2 regions of the Aeromicrobium sp. UBA7512 genome follow, and region 2 is predicted to be linked to the other one. Evidence: riboswitches for the same ligand, from Rfam matches in the RefSeq annotation. Region 2 holds a riboswitch; the other holds the start of a gene.

Region 1 (10,726 bases), on a different contig from region 2:
CGCGTCGCGCCGTGCGGTGAGCGCCTCGAACAGCACCGAGCCGTCCTCGAACAGCTTGGCGAACTCGGTGTTGCGATCGGCCAGGACCGTGGAGATGCCGTCGATGTTCTCGAGCAGCGTCTTGATCTCGGCATCGCGCGAGGCGAGGCTGTTGGACAGCGCGGTGACACTCGTGACGGCCTCGCGGAACTCGTCCGGCGTCTTCGCGGCCACGTCGTTGATCGTGTCCAGCGCCTGCGCGAGCTGGTCGTTGTCGATCTGCTGCGTGGTCTCGGTGAGACCGGAGAACGCCTGGACGATGTCGTACGGAGCCTGCGTGCGCGTGACCGGGATGACCGCGCCCTTCGCCAGGGTGCCTGAGCCATCGGGTTCAAGGCTGACGTACATCGTCCCGAGCAGGGACTTGATCCGCACGGACGCGCCGGTCTGGCTGCCGAGCCGATCGCGGTCCTTCTTCACGCGGAAGACCACCCGCACCTTGTCGCCGTGCAGCTCCAGGTCCGCGACCTCGCCCACGCGCACGCCGGCCAGCCGCACGTCGTCGCCCTTCTTGAGGCCACCGACCTCGGTGAACTCGGCGGCGTACTCGGCGCCGCCACCGATGATCGGCAGCCGCGCGGCCTGGCTGGCGAGCAGCAGGATCGCGGCGATGATCGCCAACGAGACGGCGCCCACGATCACGGGATTGCGCTCGCGGAACGGCTTCATGTCCCTCAACGGCATCGACTCACCCCCGCTCCGGTCACGGTGACGCGCCTGGTGGTCTTGAACGGACGGGTCTTCTCCCATCCGGGCACCCCGCTGAGCGAGGGAACCTTGCCGTTGACCCCGAGTTCGCACACGTAGAAGTTGAAGAACGACCCGTACTGACCCGTGCGGCCGATGCGATCGATCTTGATCGGCAGGATTCCGAGCGTGCGATCCAGGTCGCGTCGAGCCTTCTGGGTGCCGATCTGAGATGTCAGCTTGCGCAGGTTCTTGATGTCCGCCGTCATCGCGGGACCCGCGTCGTCGAGCAGGCCGGCCGTCTCACCGGTCAGCACGGCGATGTCGTCGAGCGACCCGGTCAGCACACCGCGGTCGTCCTTCAGCCCGGTGATCAGCTGTTGCAGGGTGGAGATCGCGGTGGACAGCTCGTCATCGCGCTCGTTGAACGAGGTCAGGACGACCGTGAGGTTGTCGATCACCGACCCGATCAGCTCGTCGCGCTCGGCCAGGGTGCCGGTGAGGGAGGCGGTGTGCGCCAACAGCGACTCGACCGTGCCGCTCTCACCCTGGAACACCTGGATCAGCTCGTAGGCGAGCTGGTTCGTGTCCTCGGGCGACAGCGCCTCGAACAGCGGCTGGAAGCCGCCGAACAGGTCGGTCAGGTCCAGCGCGGGGGTGGTGCGGTCGAGGCCGATCGTCTCGCCTTCCTTCAGTCGCGCGGCGGGGCCGTCGCCCTCGCTGAGCGAGATGTAGCGCTGGCCGATCATGTTGCGGTAGCGCAGGGAGGCCTGTGTGCCCTGGGTGAGCGCGATGTCGGTGTCGACGTTGAGCGTCACGATCGCCGAGTTGCCCGAGTGCACCTCGACGTCGGAGACGTTGCCGACGCGCACCCCCGCGATGCGCACGTCGTCACCCACCACGAGGCTGGTGACGTCGCTGAAGACGGCGCGGTACTCGTGCGTGCGACTGAACGAGCGATTCCCGATGACCGCCGCCAGCAGGGCCGTCAGGAGCCCGGTGACGACCAGGAAGACCATCAGCTTCACGAACGAGCGCGCGGTCGCGCGGTCGAGTCCGGTACGGCTCATCCGAGGCTCACCTCCGCACCGCGCAGCACCGGTCCGTAGAGCGCGGTCGCCACATCGGGAACGTCCTTCGGCTCGACGCCGAGGGACGCCGCCACGATCGCCTTGACCTGTTCGGCCTCGGCGGCACTGCCGCCGGAGCGTACGACGGTCGGCGCCGTCAGCGGCGCTCGCTTTCCGAGGTCGCCGCCCACGCCGAGCTCCTCGAGCAGTGAGTCGCTCATGCCCGGCGCGGGGCGCTTCTTCGTGTACCGCGTGCCCGGCAGCGTGGCGCAGCTGGGAGACAAGGAGCCCGGGCCGCCGGTGGCGGCGGGCAGGCGCGGCGTGTCACGGCCGTCGTACTCGCGCGGCGAACGCGGCGCGAACTCGATCGACACGTTGGCGCGGTTGTTGCGGAACGTGCTGTCGATGGCGGGCATGAGCCGGTCGATGCCCTGGAGCACGCAGCCGATGGTCGGCGAGTAGTCGGCCAGCAGCTCGAGCGTGGGCCGGGAGTCACGCGCGAGCGTGATGAAGTCGTCGCCCGAGCGGTCGAAGAGCGCTTCGGCCGACGTCGCGAAGGCGGCGGTCTCCACGAACAGGGACTGCAGCTGCGCCCGGCGAGCCGTGAGCGTGTTGCCCGTGACCACGGCGTTGCGCAGGGTCGTGCCGATCTCGGGCATCGCGTCGGCATACGTCCTTGCCGTGTCGCCGAGCAGCGTGATGTCCTCGACGAGCTCGGGAGCCAGTGGGGTCATCTTCTGCAGGTAGGCCGACAGCGTCTCCAGGCCCGTGCCGAGCGTCTCGCCCTGGCCGGAGAGCGCGTCGGACAGCGCCGTGAGAACGTACGACAGGTCTTCGGGATTGAGTGCCGTCAGCAGGGGGTCGAGGTCGGTCAGCAGGTTCTCCACGTCCGACGGCAGCGCCGCCTGGACGATCTCGTCCCCCGCCTCGATCGGCTGTCCCGACGACTGAGCGACCGGTTGCAGGTCGACGTACTTCTCGCCGAACAGCGTCTTGGGGACGACGAACGCCTGGACGTCGGCGGCGATCAGTGGCTGCTGCTCGGGATCGAGTGCCAGGTGGATCACCGCTTGGCCCTCTTCCGAGGTGATCTCGTCGACCCGGCCGACGATCACCCCGCGCAGCTTGACGTCGGCGTTGGCATTGAGCTGCAGGCCGGCGCTCGAGCTGCGGATCGTGACGGGGACGTCGTCGGAGAACAGCTTCGTGAACATCGCGTAGGTGAGGAACACCGACCCGGCGACCAGGGCGACCATGACGACGCCGAGGCCGCGGACCACGGCAGGACGGTCCATCGTCGAGACGCGGGGCATCAGCCGGCCAGCCTGACGGTCGTGGTGGTGCCCCAGATCGCCATCGACATCATGAGGTCCGCGACGTTGATGACGACGATCGACGTGCGGACGGCGCGACCCACCGCCACGCCGACGCCGACGGGGCCACCGCTGGCGTAGTAGCCGTAGTAGCAGTGGATGAGGATCACGAGGAACGCGAACACCAGCACCTTGAAGAACGACCAGAGCACGTCCTCCGGCGGGAGGAACAGGTTGAAGTAGTGGTCGTAGGTGCCCTCGCTCTGACCATAGATGGCCGTCACCGTGAGCTTGGTCGCGAAGTACGAGGCCATCAGTCCGAGCATGTACAGCGGGATGATCGCGATGAGCCCGGCGATCACGCGCGTCGTGACCAGGTAGGGGAGCGACGGGATGGCCATGACCTCGAGCGCGTCGACCTCCTCGGAGATCCGCATGGCGCCCAGCTGCGCCGTGAAGCCGCAGCCCACGGTGGCGGCCAGCGCGATGCCGGCGACGAGCGGCGCGATCTCGCGCGTGTTGAAGTACGCCGAGAAGAAGCCGGAGAACGCACTGGTGCCCAGCTGCTCCAGGGCACTGTGGCCCTGCATGCCGACCTCGACGCCGGTGAAGAACGACATCGTCGTGATGACGCCGACCGTGCCGCCGATCACTGCGAGCGAGCCGCGCCCGAAGGTGACCTCGGAGAGCAGGCGCAGGATCTCCCGCGGGTACCTCATGACCACGCGGGGCATCCACGCGATCGTGCGGATGTAGAACGCGAGCTGGAGTCCGAGGTCGTCCAGCGTGCTCAGGGGCCGCCGGTAGGCGCTCTTGACGTCGACCACGTCACAACGCCTTCGCCGGGACGAGCTGGAAGTACAGCGCGCTCATGACGAAGTTCGCCATGAACAGGAGGAGGAAGGTGATGACGACCGACTCCATGACGGCCTGGCCGACGCCCTGCGGACCGCCGTCGGCGTGCATCCCCATGTAGGTGGACACGAGCGCGGCGATCAGGCCGAACACGAGGGCCTTCGCCATGCCCTGGTAGAGGTCGGGCGTCTGGGCGAGCGCCGTGAACGAGGCCAGGTAGGCGCCCGGGGTGCCCCCTTGGAGCACGACGTTGAAGATGTAGCCGCCGAGCACGCCGACGACGCTGACCAGTCCGTTGAGGAAGACGGCCACGAGCATGCAGGCCAGGACCCGCGGCACGACGAGACGCTGGATCGGGTCGATGCCCAGCACCATCATCGCGTCGAGTTCCTCACGGATCTTGCGGGCTCCGAGGTCGGCAGCGATCGCGGACCCACCGGCACCCGCCACCAGCAGCGCCGTGGCGATCGGGGCAGCCTCGCGCAGCACCGCCAGGACCGCGGCCGAGCCCACGAACGACTGCGCGCCGAACTGCTGGACGAGGCTGCCGGTCTGCAGCGCCACGACGGCACCGAACGGGATGGCCACCAGGGCGATCGGGATGATCGTGATCGAGGCGATGAACCACGCCTGCTGGATGAACTCGCGGAACTGGAACGGCCGGCGGAAGACGGCGATCAGCACGTCAGTGCCGAAGGCGAAGAGTCGTCCTGCGGTCGCCAGCGGCGCCGTGACGGTGGCGATCAGGCTCAACGGGCACCGCCGACGGACTGCGGCGACGGGGACATGAACCCCGAGCCGTCGTTCTCGAAGGAGCCCGGCGGCGGGATGACACCGTGGGCGGCGCACCAGGCCCCCGGCTCGGCCTGCGTGGCGCGAGGGCGGCCGTCGGACGGGAAGAGCTGGAGCGGGATGGGCGGCAGCGGCGGCAGCGTGGTGTGGTCCTCGGCGGCGAGCTCGTCTGCGTCCTTCTCCTCGCTCATGCCGATGGGCCCCACGGTCTGGGCGTTGAGGAACTGGCGCACCGCCGGCTCCTCGCTCGAGAGCAGCATCTCGCGGGGACCGAACATCGAGAGGTGGCGGTGGTAGAGCAGGCCGATGTTGTCGGGCACCGTGCGCGCGGTGTTGATGTCGTGGGTGACGATGAGGAAGGTGGCCTCGGTCTGGGCGTTCAGGTCGACCATGAGCTGGTTGATGAACGCGGTGCGCACCGGATCCAGGCCGGAGTCCGGCTCGTCGAACAGGATGATCTCGGGCTCGAGCACCAGCGCACGAGCGAGGCCGGCTCGCTTGCGCATGCCGCCGGAGATCTCACCGGGGAGCTTCATCTCGGCGCCCACGAGGCCGACCATCGACATCTTCTCCATGACGATGTCGCGAATCTCGGTCTCGTTCTTGCGGGTGTGCTCGCGCAGGGGGAAGGCCACGTTGTCGAACAGGGTCATCGACCCGAACATGGCCCCGTCCTGGAACAGCACGCCGAACAGCTTGCGGATCTCGTAGAGCTCGCGCTCGCTGCAGGTGGCGATGTCGGTGCCCTCGATGAAGATGTGTCCCTCGTCGGGCTTGAGCAGGCCGATGAGCGCCTTGAGGAACACCGACTTGCCGGTGCCCGACGGGCCGAGCATGACGCTGATCTGCCCGGCGGGCAGCGTCAGCGACACGTCACGCCAGATCGTCTGCTGACCGAACGTCTTGGTCAGGCCTTCGACGCGAACTTCGACACCCATGGGGCTCCTTGTCAGGGGGACGGAGCCCGCGCGTTCGCGGGCACCTGGAGGAACTCGTCCGGATCACGCGCCGGCGCGCCGCTCCCTCACCGCGAGCGCCAGGCGGATCGCCACGAGAAGGCCGAAGAGGGCGGCCAGGCCGGCAGCGAACGGGGACCCGGTCGCAGGGAGCTCGGTCGTCTCGGCGGAGACGCTGGTCGTGGTGTCCGCCACGCCGTCGCCGTCGCTGTCCTCCCAGGTGTACCCGCTGTCGCTGACGTCGGTGGGATCGTCGGGGTTGACCGGGTCGATCACCTCGGGGTCGGTTCCGCTTCCGTCGGGAACGTCGGGATCTTCAGGTGTCTCGGTCCCGGACCCGACAGGCGGCGGCGGGCACTCGGTCTGGGAGCAGCCCGCTCCGACCGCGATGGTGCCGATGATGCGCTGCTCCTTGTCGGGAACGACGCCGTCCCCGGCCGAGTTCAACACTCCTCGGGTGCACCGCAGGTCGGCCTTGGAGATCGATCCGACGACCGGCGGGTCCATCTCCGAGTGGAGCGTGAAGCTGAGGGGCATCTGGACGTAGATGAGGCCGTTGCCGTCAGCGGCCTGCGGCACGTCGACGGCGTCGACCCTGCCGCGAGCGACGATCGACACCTCGCTGCCCTCGGTCAGGTCGACCCAGTCGTTGACCAGGGGTCCCGGCTCGCCGTTGGGTCCCTTGACGTCGGGGCTCATCGTCTCGACGAGCTCGCCCCCGGGCGCCACGGCCTGAAGGTCGACCTTCGTGGTCGAGGAACCCTTGACCCGGCGCACCTTCATCGGTCCGTAGAGCCGATCGACGAGCGCGGTCGACAGCGCGAGCGTCAGCGACGTCTCGGTCGCGGGCACAGTTGCACCGGCTTCGACGCTCGCAGGCAGATCGGTCTGCGACGTCACGTAGAACTGCTTGGGCCCTTGGAGCGAGAGGTCGATCGTGGAGTTCAGCGCCTTGCAGACGTAGGGGACACGGTCGATGCTGGCCGGCACGGCCTGCGCGGGCGCGGAGAAGGCGATGGCGCCGCCACCGACCACGGCACTGGCCACCGCGAGGCGAAGGCCTCGACGTACATGAGCGCTCAAGCGCATGGTTTCCTCGCTTCACGACTGGACAGACCCGGCTGATTGCCACCCCCGGGTCGCAATCGCGTCGACTGTAACCTCTAGTTGCACTGTGATGCAAGCCACTCTCGTCCGTCGAGGGATCACACCCGACTCGCGAGTAACAAGAGCACGGGAAGGGCGCCTGCGGCGGCCGCGAAGGCCAGCGCGAGCAGGTCGATCGGCGGCCAGGTCGCCGCCTCGGCCCACGTCCGACGCCCGGCCGTGGCGAAGCCGCGGGCGTCCATCGCGATCGACGTTCGGCTCGCGTCCCTCATCGTGTGGACCAGCAGCGCGAAGGCCATCGGCCACGGGCGGCGCCGCAGCCCGCGCGCCCTGCGGGCCCGGTCGAGGTCGTGCCAGGCCTGCCACGCCCCGCCGACCCGTTGCAGCGCGGCGGACAGCGCAGCGGCGAACCGACTGGGAACGTGCAGCGTCTGGGCCAGGTAGTCGCCGAGGCGCGCGACGTCGATGTAGCCGGCGGCCACGGCGCCCGGCCACGCCATGACGAAGGTCCGCACTCCCGCGACCGCCGCGACCTCGAGGTCGCGACCGCCGAACAGCCACGTGCTCCACACGATCGTGGCGACCGGGAGCGCCACGAAGGCCAGGCACACCACCGGATACCGCCACGAGGGCACCACCGCCACGACCGCCACGACGTAGACGGCGGCGCACGTCACGGCGATCGGCATCGTGCGGATCGCCGGTGAGCCGAGGGCCGCGGCGACGCCGATCGCCAGCAGGACGAGCGGGTTGAGTCGCGTGATCAGGCCAGTCATCGCACGACGACTCCCTCATGCAGGACCACGTCGCGGTCGCGCGGCAGGTCCGGATCGTGCGTGGAGACGGCCACCGTGGCACCTGCCTGCGCCGACGCCCCCAGCCAGCCGGCGACGGTCGCCCACGTGCCTCGGTCCTGTCCGACGGTGGGCTCGTCCGCGAGGACCAGCCCCGGCCGGTGCGCGCAGCTGGCCGCGAGCGCCAGCCGGCGCTGCTCTCCGCCCGACAGCCGGTAGGGGTGATCGTCACCACGGCCGACCAGGCCGATGACCTCGAGCACCGCGTCGACGTCGACGGTGCGCCCGAACGCCGCAGGGCTGGCCTCCAGCTCCTCGCGCACCGTCCGCGCGACGAAGCCGAGCTCGGGGTCCTGGGGGCACCAGCCGAGCTCGGCCGGTGCGTCGACTTCCCCCGAGACGGGCTCCAGGAGTCCGCCCAGCGCCAGCAGCGCCGTGGACTTGCCCGCTCCGCTGCGGCCCACGAGCGCTGTCAGGGTGCCGGGTGCCAGCTCGAGCGTCAGCCCGTCGACCGCCCGCGTGCGCTCGGTGCCCCGCAGCGTGCGCGTGACCCGGTCGATCACCAGCGCACGCGCGGTGACGCCGGCCGGGGCGAACGGGTGCACCAGTTCCTCAGGGATCCAGGCCGGCTCGGGCGCCGGGCGCCCCGGCATCCATAGCGCCTCCGGCACGGCAGCGCCACGGAACGACGGCACGGACCCGTCGAAGACCGGTCGCCCCTCCTCGAGCACGACGACCCGGTCGACATGGTCGAGCCAGAGCTCGAAGCGGTGCTCGACCACGAGGAGCGAGCGGTCACCGACGACGCGCAGGACGGCGTCGCGGACCTCCGCCGCCAGCTCGGCGTCCAGCATGGACGTCGGCTCGTCCAGCAGGAGCAGGTCCGGCTCCGTCGCCAGGGCGCCCGCGAGCGCGAGACGGTGCCGCTCTCCGCCCGACAGTGCACTGGTGAAGCGCTCACGCCCCTGATCCAGGCCCACCGCCTCGAGCGCGGCGTCGACCCGTCGCCAGATCTCCTCGCGCGGCAGACCCAGGTTCTCCGGGCCGAACGCCACGTCGCGCCCGATCCGGTCCGCGACGATCGACGAGGACGGGTTCTGGGTGACCATCCCGATGCGCCCGTGCACCTCGACCGATCCGCTGGCCTCGCCGACCAGCGTCGTGCCGAGTGCGCCGGCGATCGCATGCAGGGCGGTCGACTTGCCACTGCCGCTGGGCCCGACCAGCAGGACGCGCTCACCGGGGTCGATGCGCAGGTCAAGCCGGTCGAGCGCCGGGCGGCGGGCGTGCAGCGGCGTCCAGGAGTAGTCGTGGAACGCGACCGTCACTGCCGGCCGGCAGCGAACGAGTCGAGCGCACCTGCCTGTGCGAGCGCACGCACCAGGAGCCAGCCACCCAACCCGGCGATGATGATGCCGGACGTGACGAAGAAGCCCAGGTGGAACAGCCGCCACGTCAGGTCCCAGTCCGCGTAGTAGTAGTTCCATTCGTAGAAGGCTGCGAAGACCGCCGACAACGCGCCCGCGAGGACGGCAGTCGGCAGGTCGAACCTCCGGTACAGGAAGATCGCGAACGCGAGCTCGGCCCCGAGCCCTTGGACGAGGCCCGAGATCAGCACCGCGCTGCCCCACTCGGTGCCGCCGAGGACGATCGTGGACACGAGCGCGGCGACGAGCTCGGTGGCGAGCGCCGCACCTGGGCGGCGGACGATCAGGCCGCCGACGACGCCGGCGATGAGCCACATCCCGGCGAGGAGGGCCGCAGCCGGCTTGAATCCCACGGCCGCACCGATGTCGACGAGGGCGTAGAGCTTCCCCCAGCCCCAGAAGACGACGCCGAACGCGACGCCGAGCATCGTGATGGTCACCAGGTCGAGCGTGCGATACCTCGTGGTGGAACGGACAGCAGATGTCATCGTGACTCCCTTCGCCGGTGCTAACCGGAGCAGGTTCAAGGGTCTGCGGCTGTTCCGCACTCTCAGCGCCCTCTGCATGGCGCTCCCCTGTCGTGTGCAGCCAGCCTAGCCTCCCGTGGCGGGCGCGGCACCGGGGGCGGCCCCCGAGGCGATTCCGTCCTCTGCCCAGGAGGCCCGAGCCGCGAGCCGGCCCAGCGGTGGGAGCTGCATCAGCACCAGGCAGGCGGTCCAGCCGATCGCGGTGCCCAGGGCGTTGCCGACGAGGTCGTCGACATCGGCGATCCGGCCGGTTCCCACGACGAGCACTCCGGCGAGCTGCACCGCCTCGATGGCCACGCTGACCAGCAAACCCACGGCCGCCGCCCGGCGCACCGTCCGGACTCGGGTGACGAGCGGCAGGAGCATTCCGAGGGGCACGAAGAGCAGGATGTTCAGGAGCATCCCGGCAGGGTCGTCCAGGACGTCGATGAACGGCGTGAGGTGGACCAGGACGCGCCACGGCCGCGGGTCGTCCGTGGCGACGGGGAACGGCAGGAGCACGTGCGCCAAGGCGGCGGCGCCGTAGACGCACGCGACCACGCCGACCGCGGCGCGCAGCGGAGTGAGGCGCCCGCGACGGTGCAGGCACCCGAGCGACGCGGCGATCGCGGCGATCGTCGCCGGGATCAGCACGGGGAGCATGGGGATCTCGACGGTGGGCACCGGAGAATCCTCTCAACCCCCGGGCACGCCAAGGGCGGGGGCGGGTCCGCAGAGACCCGCCCCCGCTCCCCCGGCGGCACTCAGTCGCGACGCGTGCGGCGACGTTGCAGCATCACGGCTGCACCAGCCACGACCAGGGCACCGCCGAGGACTGCGACACCGAGCCCTGGGCCACCGGCGGCGGCCAGGTAGTCGTCGCTGGCCCAGTCGTCGTCCGACGCGTCGCCGCCGGCGTCGGCGGCGACGATCTCCACCGGGACCTCGGCGATGACGACGCCCCGGCTGAGCACCTTCACCGTGTGGGAGCCCAGCGGCGCGTTGGTCGGGATGCGCACCGAGGCCTCGCCCGAGGTGCTCACCACTCGCGTGCCCATCGCGATCGGGTCGGAGTGCAGCTCGAAGGCCAGCTCCTTGCCGATCCAGTCCGGCCCGAACGCGAAGGTGATCGTGTCGCCGGGCGACAGCACGTCGGAGCTGAGCAGCTCGACCTCATCGT
Region 2 (10,726 bases):
CGCGAACAGCTGGGCGACCACCTCGGGGTCGATGGCGGTGCCGCCGTCGGCCACGCGCTGGAGCGCCTCCACGAACGCGTCGACCCGGCCCACGCGCTCCTTGAGCAGGTAGCCCACCCGCTCGGCGCCGTCGGCGAGGAGGTCGGTGGCGAAGCTCTGCTCGACGTACGCCGAGAGCACGAGCACCGCGAGGCCCGGCTGGGCGCGGCGCGCCGCGACCGCGGCCTTGATGCCCTCGTCGGTGTGGGTCGGCGGCATCCGCACGTCGACCACGGCGAGATCGGGGCGGTGCTCGGCCACGGCCGCCAGGAACTCGTCCGGGCCCGCGGTGGCGGCGACGACGTCGAAGCCCTCACCGGCCAGCACCAGGCTGAGGCCCTCGCGCAGCAGGGTGTCGTCCTCGGCGATCACGATCCGCACGGCAGCTCCACCTCCAGCGCGGTCGGCCCGCCGGGTGGACTGCTCAGCCGGGCCTCGCCGTCGAGCGCCTCGACCCGGCGGATGATCCCGGCCAGGCCTGAGCCCGCCGCGGGGTCCGCTCCCCCACGGCCGTCGTCGGCGACACGCACGTGGAGACGACCGCCGTCCAGGCGCACCTCGACCTCGGCGCGGCTGGCGTGGCTGTGTCTGGCCACGTTGGTCAGCGACTCGGCCACCACGAAGTAGGCGGTCGTCTCGACGCTGGCCGGGCACCGCACCGGCACGTCGATCGTGACGGTGCACGGCACCGCGCAGTCGGCGGCCAGGGCCGTGAGGGCTCCGGCGAGTCCGCGATTCTCGAGCACCGGCGGCAGGATCGAGCGGACGACGGCACGCAGCTCGGCGAGCGCCTCCTCCGTCGTGTCCTGGGCCCTCGCGAGGATCTCCTCCGCACGGCCCGGGTCCCGCTCCACCTCGCGTCGCGCGGCGCCGATCAGCACCGCCACGCCGACCACCCGGTTCTGCGCCCCGTCGTGGAGGGCTCGCTCGATGCGACGCAGCTCGACCGCATGGGCGTCGAGGGCGGCCGCGCGGGTCGCGGTGAGCTCGACGACCCGCTGCGAGAGGTCGGCGCCCGGGGCCGGGCCGAGCAGGGCCAGCCCGCTCCGCGACTGCCAGTCGAGCAGCCGCGGCGCGCCGACGAACCAGAGCACCAGCGCGAGCGTGCCGGTCGCGAGACCCCACATCGCCGCGTCGGCGCTGCGGGCTGGGACCAGTCCGTTCAGCAGCTCCTGCTCCCCCGCGCCCACGTGCTTCCACCACAGCGGGTAGGCGAGGTCGTGCACGCCGACGAGCAGCAGCTGCAGGGCGAGCAGGCCGAGGAAGAGCCCGACCGTCCCGTGGATCAGCCCCCACCCGAGCTCGCGGCGGGTGGCCGGGTCCGTCACCTGCTGCTCCGGCTCGCCGGCCACCCGGGGCGGGTCGTCGATGCGGTGGCCGATGCGGCGCAGACGGGTGCGCTCGGCTCCGCTCAGCCACTGCAGCCAGCGCAGCGAGGGCAGGACCAGCGGGCGGCCGATCCGCAGGAACCACAGCACCGCGACCACGATCGCGAAGGGGATCGTGAGGACCGCGAGGAACCCGAGGCCCGCGCCGTACACCGCGTAGCCGGTGCTGCGGAACGCGTCGCGCAGCCGTGCCCGGAGGCCTCGTGCTGGCTGTTCGCTGTCCATCGCGTTCACGCTACCGGCCGGCCGACGCGGCGTCGGTACAGCGCGCTGTACCTTCGATCGAGCAGCTGGCTGGATGGGTTCGCGGGTCCGGAATTCCTAGCGTCGAGGCATGAGCCTCCACACTCCCTCGAACCACGCGCTGGAGCTGCGCGACGTCACCAAGACCTACGGCACGGTCCACGCCCTGGACCGGGTCAGCCTGCAGGTGCCCCGGGGCACCTTCCTGGCTGTCATGGGCCCCTCCGGGTCGGGCAAGTCGACGCTGCTGCAGTGCGCAGCGGGCCTCGACGTGCCGACCTCGGGGCAGGTCCTCATCGGCGGCCGCGAGATCTCCGGGCTGAACGAGACCCGGCGCACCCTGGTGCGGCGCGACGCCGTCGGCTTCGTGTTCCAGTCGTACAACCTGCTGCCGTCGCTCAGCGTGCAGGAGAACATCACCCTGCCGCTGCGGCTGGCGGGCACCGACGGAGACCGCACCTGGCTGGACCGGGTGGTCGACCGGATCGGCCTGCGCCCGTTCCTGGCGCGGCGGCCCGCCGAGCTGTCCGGTGGTCAGCAGCAGCGGGTGGCGATCGCCCGGTCGCTCGCGGCCCGGCCCGAGGTGGTCTTCGCGGACGAGCCGACCGGCGCGCTCGACGCCCACACCGCGAGCGACGTGCTCGGGCTGCTGCGCGACCTCGTCGACGACTTCGGCCAGACCGTCGTGATGGTCACCCACGACCCGCGCGCCGCCCACCGCGCCCACGCCACCGTGGTCGTGGCCGACGGGCGCATCCGGGAGTACCTCGCCGCACCCACGGCCGAGACGCTCGCCGGCAGCCTGGTCGGGGCCCGGTGATGTCCGCCCGTGCCCTCGCCCGCGACCACGTCGGTGCGCTCGTGGGGCTCGCCTTCGCGATCCTCGGCGGCAGCGCCTTCATCACCGTGGGAGCGGTGCTGACCGAGACCAGCCTGCGCGCGGAGGTTCCGCCCACGCGCCTGGCGGACGCCGAGATCCTGGTCTCCGCGGCCCAGCGCGTCCCCGTCGCCGAGGACTTCGACGTGCGACTGCCCGAGCGCGCGACGGTCCCCGCCGACCTCGGTGAGCGGGTCGGTCGAGTTCCCGGGGTCTCGGCCGTGGCCGCCGACGTGGCACTCCCGCTCTCGATCACCGCCGACGGCGTGACCCGGACCATCGAGGCGCACCCGTGGCCGGTCGCCGACCTCGGCGACCCGGCGCTGCGCGGCGCGGCCCCCGGCCCGGACGCCGTGGTGGTGGACGACGAGTTCGCCGAACCCGCCGGGGTCGAGGTCGGCGACCGTCTCGTGGTCGGAGCCGGTGAGACACGCCGGGACCTGCTGGTCAGCGGCATCGTCGACGCCCCCGGTGCCGGCGTCCACCTCGCCGCGTCGACCGTGAGCGACCTCGCCGCGCTGCCCGGCGGTGCCAGCGACCTCCTCGCCATCCGCGTGAGCGACGATGCGGACATCGCCGCCGTCGCCGCTGCGATCGAGGACGTCGTGGGCGGCGAGTACGCCGTGACGACGGGCGACGCACGCGGGGCCGTGGAGTCCCTCGCCGTCGGCAACGCGAAGCTGGAGCTGGTGGCGCTGGCCGCCTCCCTCGCCGGCACCCTGCTGCTCCTGGTGGGCTGCATCGTCGCGAGCGCCATGGCGACCTCGGTCGCGAACCAGCGCCGCGAGCTGGCCCTGCTGCGTGCCGTCGGGGCGACCCCTCGGCAAATCCGAGGACTCGTGGCGCGGCAGGCCACCGTGGCGGCGGCCTGCGGGCTCGTCCCCGGCGTGGCCCTCGGGTACCTCGCGACCGGATGGTTCTGCGACCAGCTGGCCGAGCGCGGCGTCCTCCCCGTCGCGATCCCCGTGGCGCGCTCACCGATCGCCGGACTGGTGGTGGTCGCACTGACCCTAGGCGTGGTCCAGCTCGCCGCCCGCGGCGCGACGTTCCGCGTGTCACGGCGCCCGGCGACGGAGGCCATGGGCGACGCCCAGGTCGAGCCGCGGCAGCCGTCGCGGGCGCGCACCGGGCTCGGCCTCGGGCTGGTCGTCCTGTCGCTCGCGCCGGCCTTCGGTGCGCTGGTCATCACCGGCGAGGAGGCCTTCCTCTCCGCCGTGAGCGGGACCCTGCTCGGCATCGTCGGCCTCGCCCTGTGCGGGCCCGCGCTGGCGCGTGCCGTCACCGGCCGGCTGGCGGAACGCCGTGGCGAGCGAGCCCCCGTCACGCGCTGGCTGGCGCTCCACCAGACCCATGCCTACGCGCTGCGGACCGCCGGCGCGGTGACCGTGCTGGCGCTCGCGTTCGGCCTCACCGTGGCCCAGGTGTTCGCCCAGTCCACGCTCGAGCGGGCGACCTCCGCCGAGCAGGCCGCGGGAATGACGGCCGACGCGACCGTCACGGGAACCCTGACGGCGGCCGACGTCGCCTCGCTCGGTGACACCGCGGGCGTCGACGCGGCGGTGCCGATGGTGTCCACCTCGGTGGTGCGGACGACCCGGATGCTGGGCGACGCGACGACGGAGCGGTTCCCGGCGCTCGGGCTCGGCCCCGACGCCGCTCGCGTGGTCGACCTCGACGTCGCCGCGGGCGACCTGGCCGACCTCCGCGGCGAGACCGTCGCCCTCGACGACTCGACGGCACGGCGGTGGGGTCTCGACGTCGGCGACCGGGTCGAGCTGCGGCTCGCCAACGGCGATCCGGTCAGTCCCGAGGTGGCTGCGACCTACCGGCGCGGCTTCGGTTTCGGCACGGTCGTGGCCTCGACCGACCTGCTGGCCGCGCACGGGCTCGCGCGCTCGGCGGACGCCGTGCTCGTCTCGGGCGATCCGGCGGCGCTCGACGGCTGGGCGGCGAGCCATCCCGACCACGGGATCGCCGCGGCGACCTCGCTGACCGACGCCGGGCCCGACCCGCAGCGCTGGATCAACCTCATCGTGCTGCTCCCGATGCTGGGGTACGTGCTGGTCGCCGTGGCGAGCAGCCTGCGCACCACCACGCGGCGCCGGCGTGAGGAGATGTCCACGCTCCGCATGCTGGGTGCCACACCGCGCCAGATCCGCTCGATGGTCACCCGCGAGGCGATGCTGCTGGCGGGCCTCGCGATCGCGGCGGGCACGGTGCTCTCCGTGCTGCCGATGTCGATCCTCGGCCTCGGCGTCCTCGCGAGGCCGTGGCCCCAGGGACCGCTATGGGTCATCCCCGCGATCGGCGCCGTGGTGATGGTGGTCGCGTTGACGTCGATGCGCGGGGCGACGCGTCGCATCCTGCAGCGGCCGCCGCTCACCTCATGAGGGAACCGGACCGGTCATCCGCAGCGGCGCCTCGAAGAAGGCCAGCTCGTGCTCCGCGGAGACCCGGAAGGCGTGCCACATCGCCTCCCGGGTCACGTCGTCGGCGGACGTCGCCAGCTCGGTGGTGATGTCGATCGCCCGGGCCGTGGCCTCGACGAACGCCGGGTCACCGTACGTGAGCAGCCACTCACGGAAGGGGTGACCGTCGGCCGCTCGGGCCTGCAGGTCCCGCCCGAGGTCGGCGTAGATCCAGTAGCAGGGCAGCACCGCGGCGGCGAGCACACGATGGTCGCCGCGTGCCGACGTCGCCAGCAGGTGATCGAGGTAGGCCGTGGTCGCCGGGCCGGGAGGCGGCGGCTCCACGTCGCCGAGCCAGTCGGCGTGCAGCTGAAGCTCGGTGACCAGCGCACCGTGGGCTCCGGCGGCCCAGAACGACTGCTCGTCCAGGGTGGGCGCGAGCCGGCTGGCCTCGGAGAGCACGCGGGCATAGTCGCGGAGGTACAGCGCGTCCTGCGCGAGGTACACGCCGAACGCCTCCTTGGAGAGTGACCCGTCGGCCAGGCATCTGACGAAGGCCGACTCGGCGATGGCAGCGCGCACGTCCCGTACGCCGTCCCACCACTGGTCCCGCACCTCCTCCGCGGTGGGCCGGGTGGCCGTCCCACCGCGATTCCACATCCCGGCGAAGTGGCTGATCGGCCCGTTGCCCCGGCCCACCTCGAGTGACGCTCCATGACGGATGCTCTCGGTCAGCCACCGCTTCGCCTCCGCGGTCGCCGGCTCCCACGACCCGAGACGGGCTCGGTGCGTGGCCACGGCCGAGGACAGCGAGCAGCCCGTCCCGTGCGTGTTGGTCGTCGCGATCCTGACTCCGGGGAACTCCACGACCTCACGGCCGCCGAGCCGGGTGCCGCCCACGTCGACGAGCGCGTCCGGCACGGCATCGCCCTCGACGTGCCCACCTTTCGCCAGGACGACGACGTCGTGGGCGGCCGAGACCTCCCGCGCCTGCTCCAGCACGTCCGGCCACCGGGCCGCCGGAGCACGCCCCGCGAGCACCGCGAGCTCGGCCACGTTCGGCGTGATCAGATGCGCCAGCGGCAGGAGGTCGCGCAGCGCCTGCTCGGCGTCGGCGTCGAGCAGGCGGTCGCCGCTCGTGGCGATCATGACCGGGTCGATCACGACCACCGGCGGTCGGGTCCGGCGAAGCCACGCCCCGACCGTCTCGATCACCTCGCGGCCCGCCAGCATCCCGATCTTCACCGCGTCCACGGTCACGTCATCGCTGACCGCGTCCAGCTGCTCGGCGAGGAAGTCGGTCGGCGGCACGTGGACCGAGCGGACGCCGCGGGTGTTCTGGGCCACCAGTGCCGTGACCACCGCCATGCCGTAACCGCCGGAGGCGGCGATGCTCTTCAGGTCGGCCTGGATCCCCGCGCCGCCCGTCGGGTCGGTGCCCGCGATGGCGAGCACGCGCGGCACACGGTTCCCGCCGCTCATGCGACGCCTGCCCAGGCCGCCGCGAACTCCGCGGCCGCGCGCCGCGGGTCCTCCGCGGCGCAGATGCCGGAGACCACGGCGGCTCCCGCCGCACCGGCGGCCCGCAGCGGAGCCACGTCGGCGAGCCTGATCCCGCCGATCGCGACGGTCGGCAGCTGCGTCGACCGCGCGAGATCGGCGAAGCCCGCCACCCCCAGGGGCGGTGGCGCGTCGGTCTTGGTGGCGGTCTGCCGGACCACCCCCAACCCGACGTAGTCGACGCGACCGGGGTCGGCGGCGGCCGCTGCGAGCTCGGCGGGAGTCGCCGCGCTCACGCCGATCACCGCGCCCTCCCCCACCAGCCGACGCACGAGGGAGGGCGGCAGGTCGGACTGCCCGACGTGCACACCCGTCACCCGGGCGCCCGCGGCACGCGCGGCCAGGAACACGTCGACCCGGTCGTTGACGATCAGGGCGACGTCGTCGGGCAGCGCACGCGAGACGGCCAGCACGGTCTCGAGGAACCGCGCGGCCGGGAGGTCCTTCTCGCGCACCTGCACGGTCGTCACTCCCCCGGCCACCGCCTCGGCCACCGTCTCGGCGACGTCGCGTCCGCGCGAGGCGGCCAGGGCGCTGTCGGTCACCAGGTACACCGACAGGTCGGTCATGACAGCCGCGCCCGCGCCGCGAGGTCGGCCGCGTCGACCGAGTCCAGAGCGTCGATGAACGAGGCCGCGAAGCTGCCGGGCCCTGCACTGCGCTCGGCCGCCAGCTCCGCTGCCACCGTGTAGACCGTGACGGCCGCGACCGTGGCCGTGAACGCGTCCTCGGTGACCGCGGCGAACGCGGCCATGACAGCTCCGAGCGCACAGCCACCGCCCGTGACCCTCGTCAGGAGCTCGTGACCGTTGGCGATCCGCACGACGCGCTCGCCGTCGGTCACGGCGTCGACCGGCCCGGAAACGGCGACGACGCCCCCGGTGGTGGAGGCGAGCTTCCGGGCCACGTCCAGCGCGCCGTCGACGTCGTCGGTGGAGTCGACGCCGCGGCCTCCGGCACCCGCGCCCGCCACCGCGATGATCTCCGAGGCGTTGCCCCGGATCACCGTCGGCCGCAGGTCGCGCAGCCGGTGGGCGAACGGGGTGCGGACCGGGAGGGATCCGACCGCCACGGGGTCGAGCACCCACGGCGTGCCGGCCCCCGCAGCGGCCGAGGCCGCCTCGAGCATGGCCTCACGCTGCTCCCCGGCCGGGGTGCCGAGGTTGATCAGCACCCCGCCGGCGACGGTTGCGAACGGTCCGGCCTCCTCGGGTACGTCGACCATCGCGGGGGCGGCGCCCACGGACAGCAGGGCGTTGGCGGTGAAGTTCACCACGACGCTGTTGGTGAGGCACTGCACGAGGGGCGCGTCCGCGCGCACCCGGGCCAGGGCTTCAGTGGTGGAGGTGAGCAGGTCTTCAGGCGTGCGCGACATCGCGACATCCCTTCGCTAGTGCGAACTAGATCAGGTTCGACGGGTGTGATCTCAGCCCCGGCGGGGCACCCCGTGTCTTGGCGCTCACAGGCTAGCGCCATGCCTTCGTCGTGCCGACGCCTAGCCCAGCGCTGCGACGAACTCCGCGACGAAGCGGTCCTGGAAGGCGTCGTGGTCCAGGCCCGGCGTGGGCACCTTGTTCGACGGCAGCGGCGACATGAAGTCGAAGTGGCCGACACCCTCGTGGCGACGCAGGTCGACTCCGGCGGGAGCCGGGCGCAGCACCTCGGCCGACTCCGGGGGCGTCACGTCGTCCTCCGACCCGACGAACGCGGTGATCGGCACCGTGACCTCGTCGAGGGCGTCGGGCCCGGCGAACCAGCCGGCCGCCGGCGCGAGCACGATGACTCGGGTGACCCGCGGCTCCGAGGGGACCTCGAACGCCTCGCCCTGACGGTTCCGCGGTTGGGCCCCCGCGAGGCACAGGGCCGCGCACCCGCCCAGCGAGTGCCCGGCCGCCACGACAGGGAGGTCATCCCGCCCGATCTCCGTCAGTGGCACGCGGAGAGCGGACACGCGCTCACGCACCACGTCGTCGGTGAAGATCTCGGTCAGGTGATGGGCCGGCGCGGCCACGATGAAGCCCGCGTCGGCGGCGGCGCGGAGCAGCCGCTCGTAGCGGGACGGGTCGCCGCCCGCACCAGGGGCGAACAGCAGGATGCCGCGGGGATCGTCGGACGTCAGCAGGATCGGCGTCATGCCCACGACCCTACGCACGGAGGACGCCTTCGGCACGCGCGACGAGCACCCTTGACCTCAACTCCGGTTGAGGTTGTCTCATGGGCTCATGCACGCGATACGACACCACGAGTTCGGCCCCGCCGACGTCCTGCGCCTGGAGACCCTCCCCGATCCGGAACCGGCACCAGGCCAGCTCCGTATCGCCGTCGAGGCAGCCGGCGTGCACCTGCTCGACACCTCCATCCGTGCCGGGGAGGCGTTCGGAGCCGGACCGGCGCCCGAGCTGCCGCTCGTCCCCGGCCGCGAGGTGGCAGGCGTGGTCGACCGGATCGGCCCGGACGTCGACGCGGAGTGGCTCGGACGCCGCGTCGTGGCACATCTCGGCTTCGGTGGCGGTGGCTACGCGGAGCAGGCGGTCGTCGACGCCGGGCGCGCCCACCCGATCCCCGACGGGATGGACGCCGCCACCGCCGTGGCCGCGATCGGGACGGGTCGCACCGCCACCGCGATCCTGGAGCTCGCCGAGCTGGTGCCCGAGGACGTCGTCGTGGTGACCTCGGCGGCCGGCGGACTCGGCCCGCTGCTCCTCCAGGGCGCGGCGAACGTCGGCGCACGGACCGTGGGGCTGGCCGGCGGTCCGGACAAGGCCGCGCTCGCCACGCGGTTCGGCGCCACTCTCGCCCTCGACCACCGCTCCCCCGACTGGCAGCTCCATCTTCGCGACGCCGGCATCCCCACCGTCGTCCTCGACGGCGTCGCGGGACCCATCGGGCGCGCGCTGTACCGCGGCCTCGCGCCGGGAGGTCGTCTCGTGCGCTTCGGCTGGTCGTCGGGTGAGCAGAACGACTACGCCGACCCGCAGCGACGGGTGATCGACGTGCTGGGCCCGCCGATCCTCGACCGGATCGAGGAGTTCGAGCGGGCGGCGCTGGCCGCCGCGGCGGACGGGACCCGCGTGCCGCACGTCGGGACGGTGCTGCCCCTCGCCGAGGCGGCCGAGGCCCATCGGGCCCTCGAGACGCGCACCGCGGTGGGCAAGGTCGTGCTGGTGGTGCCGCGCTGATCCAGCGGGGCGGCCGGCATTCCGACGTGCCCGTCTTGCCGCGGCGTGCCACGGTGAAGGGATGGAAACAGCGCGCGCGTGGCTCCTCGACCGGTGGGTGAATCACCCCCGGATCGCCCTCGCGCTGCGCGCGGCCGTCGCCGCCGCGATCGCCTGGATCCTCGTCCGTTTCGTCCCCGGCTCGCAGGACTACCCGTACTACGCGCCGTTCGGCGCGATCATCGCGACGACGTCGACCCTGGCCGGCTCGGTGCGCGAGTCGCTGCAGGCGGTCGGCGCGATCGTCGTCGGCGGCGTCATCGCCTGGCTGGTCGACACCGCGACGGGCGACAACGTCGCGGCGTTCACGCTGGCGATCGTCGTCGCACTGTCGGTCAGCGTGGCCGGGTGGCGTGTGCTGGGCGCCATGGGCGGCTGGGCCCCGACGGCCGCGGTCTTCACGCTGATCATCGGCCACGGCGAGGCGCAGTTCATCGGCGCGTACGGGGGCCTCACCCTGTTCGGCGCGCTCGTGGGGATCGTCGTCAACATGGTCGCGCCACCGCTGCCGCTCGCACCCGCACGGGCGGCGGTCGGCCGCACGCGCGAGGTGCTCGCGGAGCAGCTGCGCGAGATCGCCGACCTCATGGTCGAGCACGATCTGCCGACCCTCGACCAGTGGCACCGCGAGCACTCCGAGCTCCGACGCGCCCGGACCGAGATGCGCGACGCCGTCTCGCAGGTCCACGAGTCGCTCACCGCGAACGCGCGGGCGCGACGCCACCGCGACGCCCTCGCGGTCCTCACCGAGGAGGCCGACGGCCTCGACCGGATCTCCCTGCTGGTGTCCGACATCAGCGACCTCCTCCTGCGGCCCCACGGCGTGCCGGGTGACCCGTCGACGCAGACCGTGCTGAGCGACGACGTCCGCGAGCCGATCGCCCGGGCCATGCACCGGGTCGCCGACGCACTGGACGCCTACGGGCACGGCGCGGACGTGGACCCGAGGCTCGAGGCGGCCGACACCGAGCTGAGCGCGCTGCTCGAGACCCG

What was found. A riboswitch is a leader RNA that binds a small molecule or an ion and turns the genes downstream of it on or off. The one in region 2 is predicted to bind thiamine pyrophosphate.
Region 1: it holds a riboswitch for thiamine pyrophosphate, as region 2 does, so the genes downstream of both, B2363_RS11820 (ECF transporter S component) here and thiM (hydroxyethylthiazole kinase) in region 2, are expected to answer to the same signal.

Annotation. Positions count from the first base shown of each region.
Region 1 covers NZ_DLNK01000007.1:172,783-183,508, forward strand. Annotated here, with positions in the region: gene B2363_RS11775 (MCE family protein) at 1-723, opposite strand, end outside; gene B2363_RS11780 (MCE family protein) at 714-1,796, opposite strand; gene B2363_RS11785 (MCE family protein) at 1,793-3,109, opposite strand; gene B2363_RS11790 (MlaE family ABC transporter permease) at 3,109-3,936, opposite strand; gene B2363_RS11795 (MlaE family ABC transporter permease) at 3,938-4,711, opposite strand; gene B2363_RS11800 (ABC transporter ATP-binding protein) at 4,714-5,694, opposite strand; gene B2363_RS11805 (DUF6801 domain-containing protein) at 5,758-6,759, opposite strand; gene B2363_RS11810 (hypothetical protein) at 6,918-7,595, opposite strand; gene B2363_RS11815 (ABC transporter ATP-binding protein) at 7,592-8,941, opposite strand; gene B2363_RS11820 (ECF transporter S component) at 8,938-9,528, opposite strand; TPP riboswitch at 9,518-9,627, opposite strand; gene B2363_RS11825 (VanZ family protein) at 9,634-10,230, opposite strand; gene B2363_RS11830 (DUF6801 domain-containing protein) at 10,311-10,726, opposite strand, start outside.
Region 2 covers NZ_DLNK01000003.1:24,765-35,490, reverse strand. Annotated here, with positions in the region: gene B2363_RS01995 (response regulator transcription factor) at 1-420, opposite strand, end outside; gene B2363_RS01990 (sensor histidine kinase) at 408-1,652, opposite strand; gene B2363_RS01985 (ABC transporter ATP-binding protein) at 1,762-2,490, shown strand; gene B2363_RS01980 (ABC transporter permease) at 2,490-4,937, shown strand; gene B2363_RS01975 (bifunctional hydroxymethylpyrimidine kinase/phosphomethylpyrimidine kinase) at 4,932-6,437, opposite strand; gene thiE (thiamine phosphate synthase) at 6,434-7,084, opposite strand; gene thiM (hydroxyethylthiazole kinase) at 7,081-7,890, opposite strand; TPP riboswitch at 7,881-7,973, opposite strand; gene B2363_RS01960 (alpha/beta hydrolase family protein) at 8,011-8,649, opposite strand; gene B2363_RS01955 (alcohol dehydrogenase catalytic domain-containing protein) at 8,738-9,694, shown strand; gene B2363_RS01950 (FUSC family protein) at 9,756-10,726, shown strand, end outside.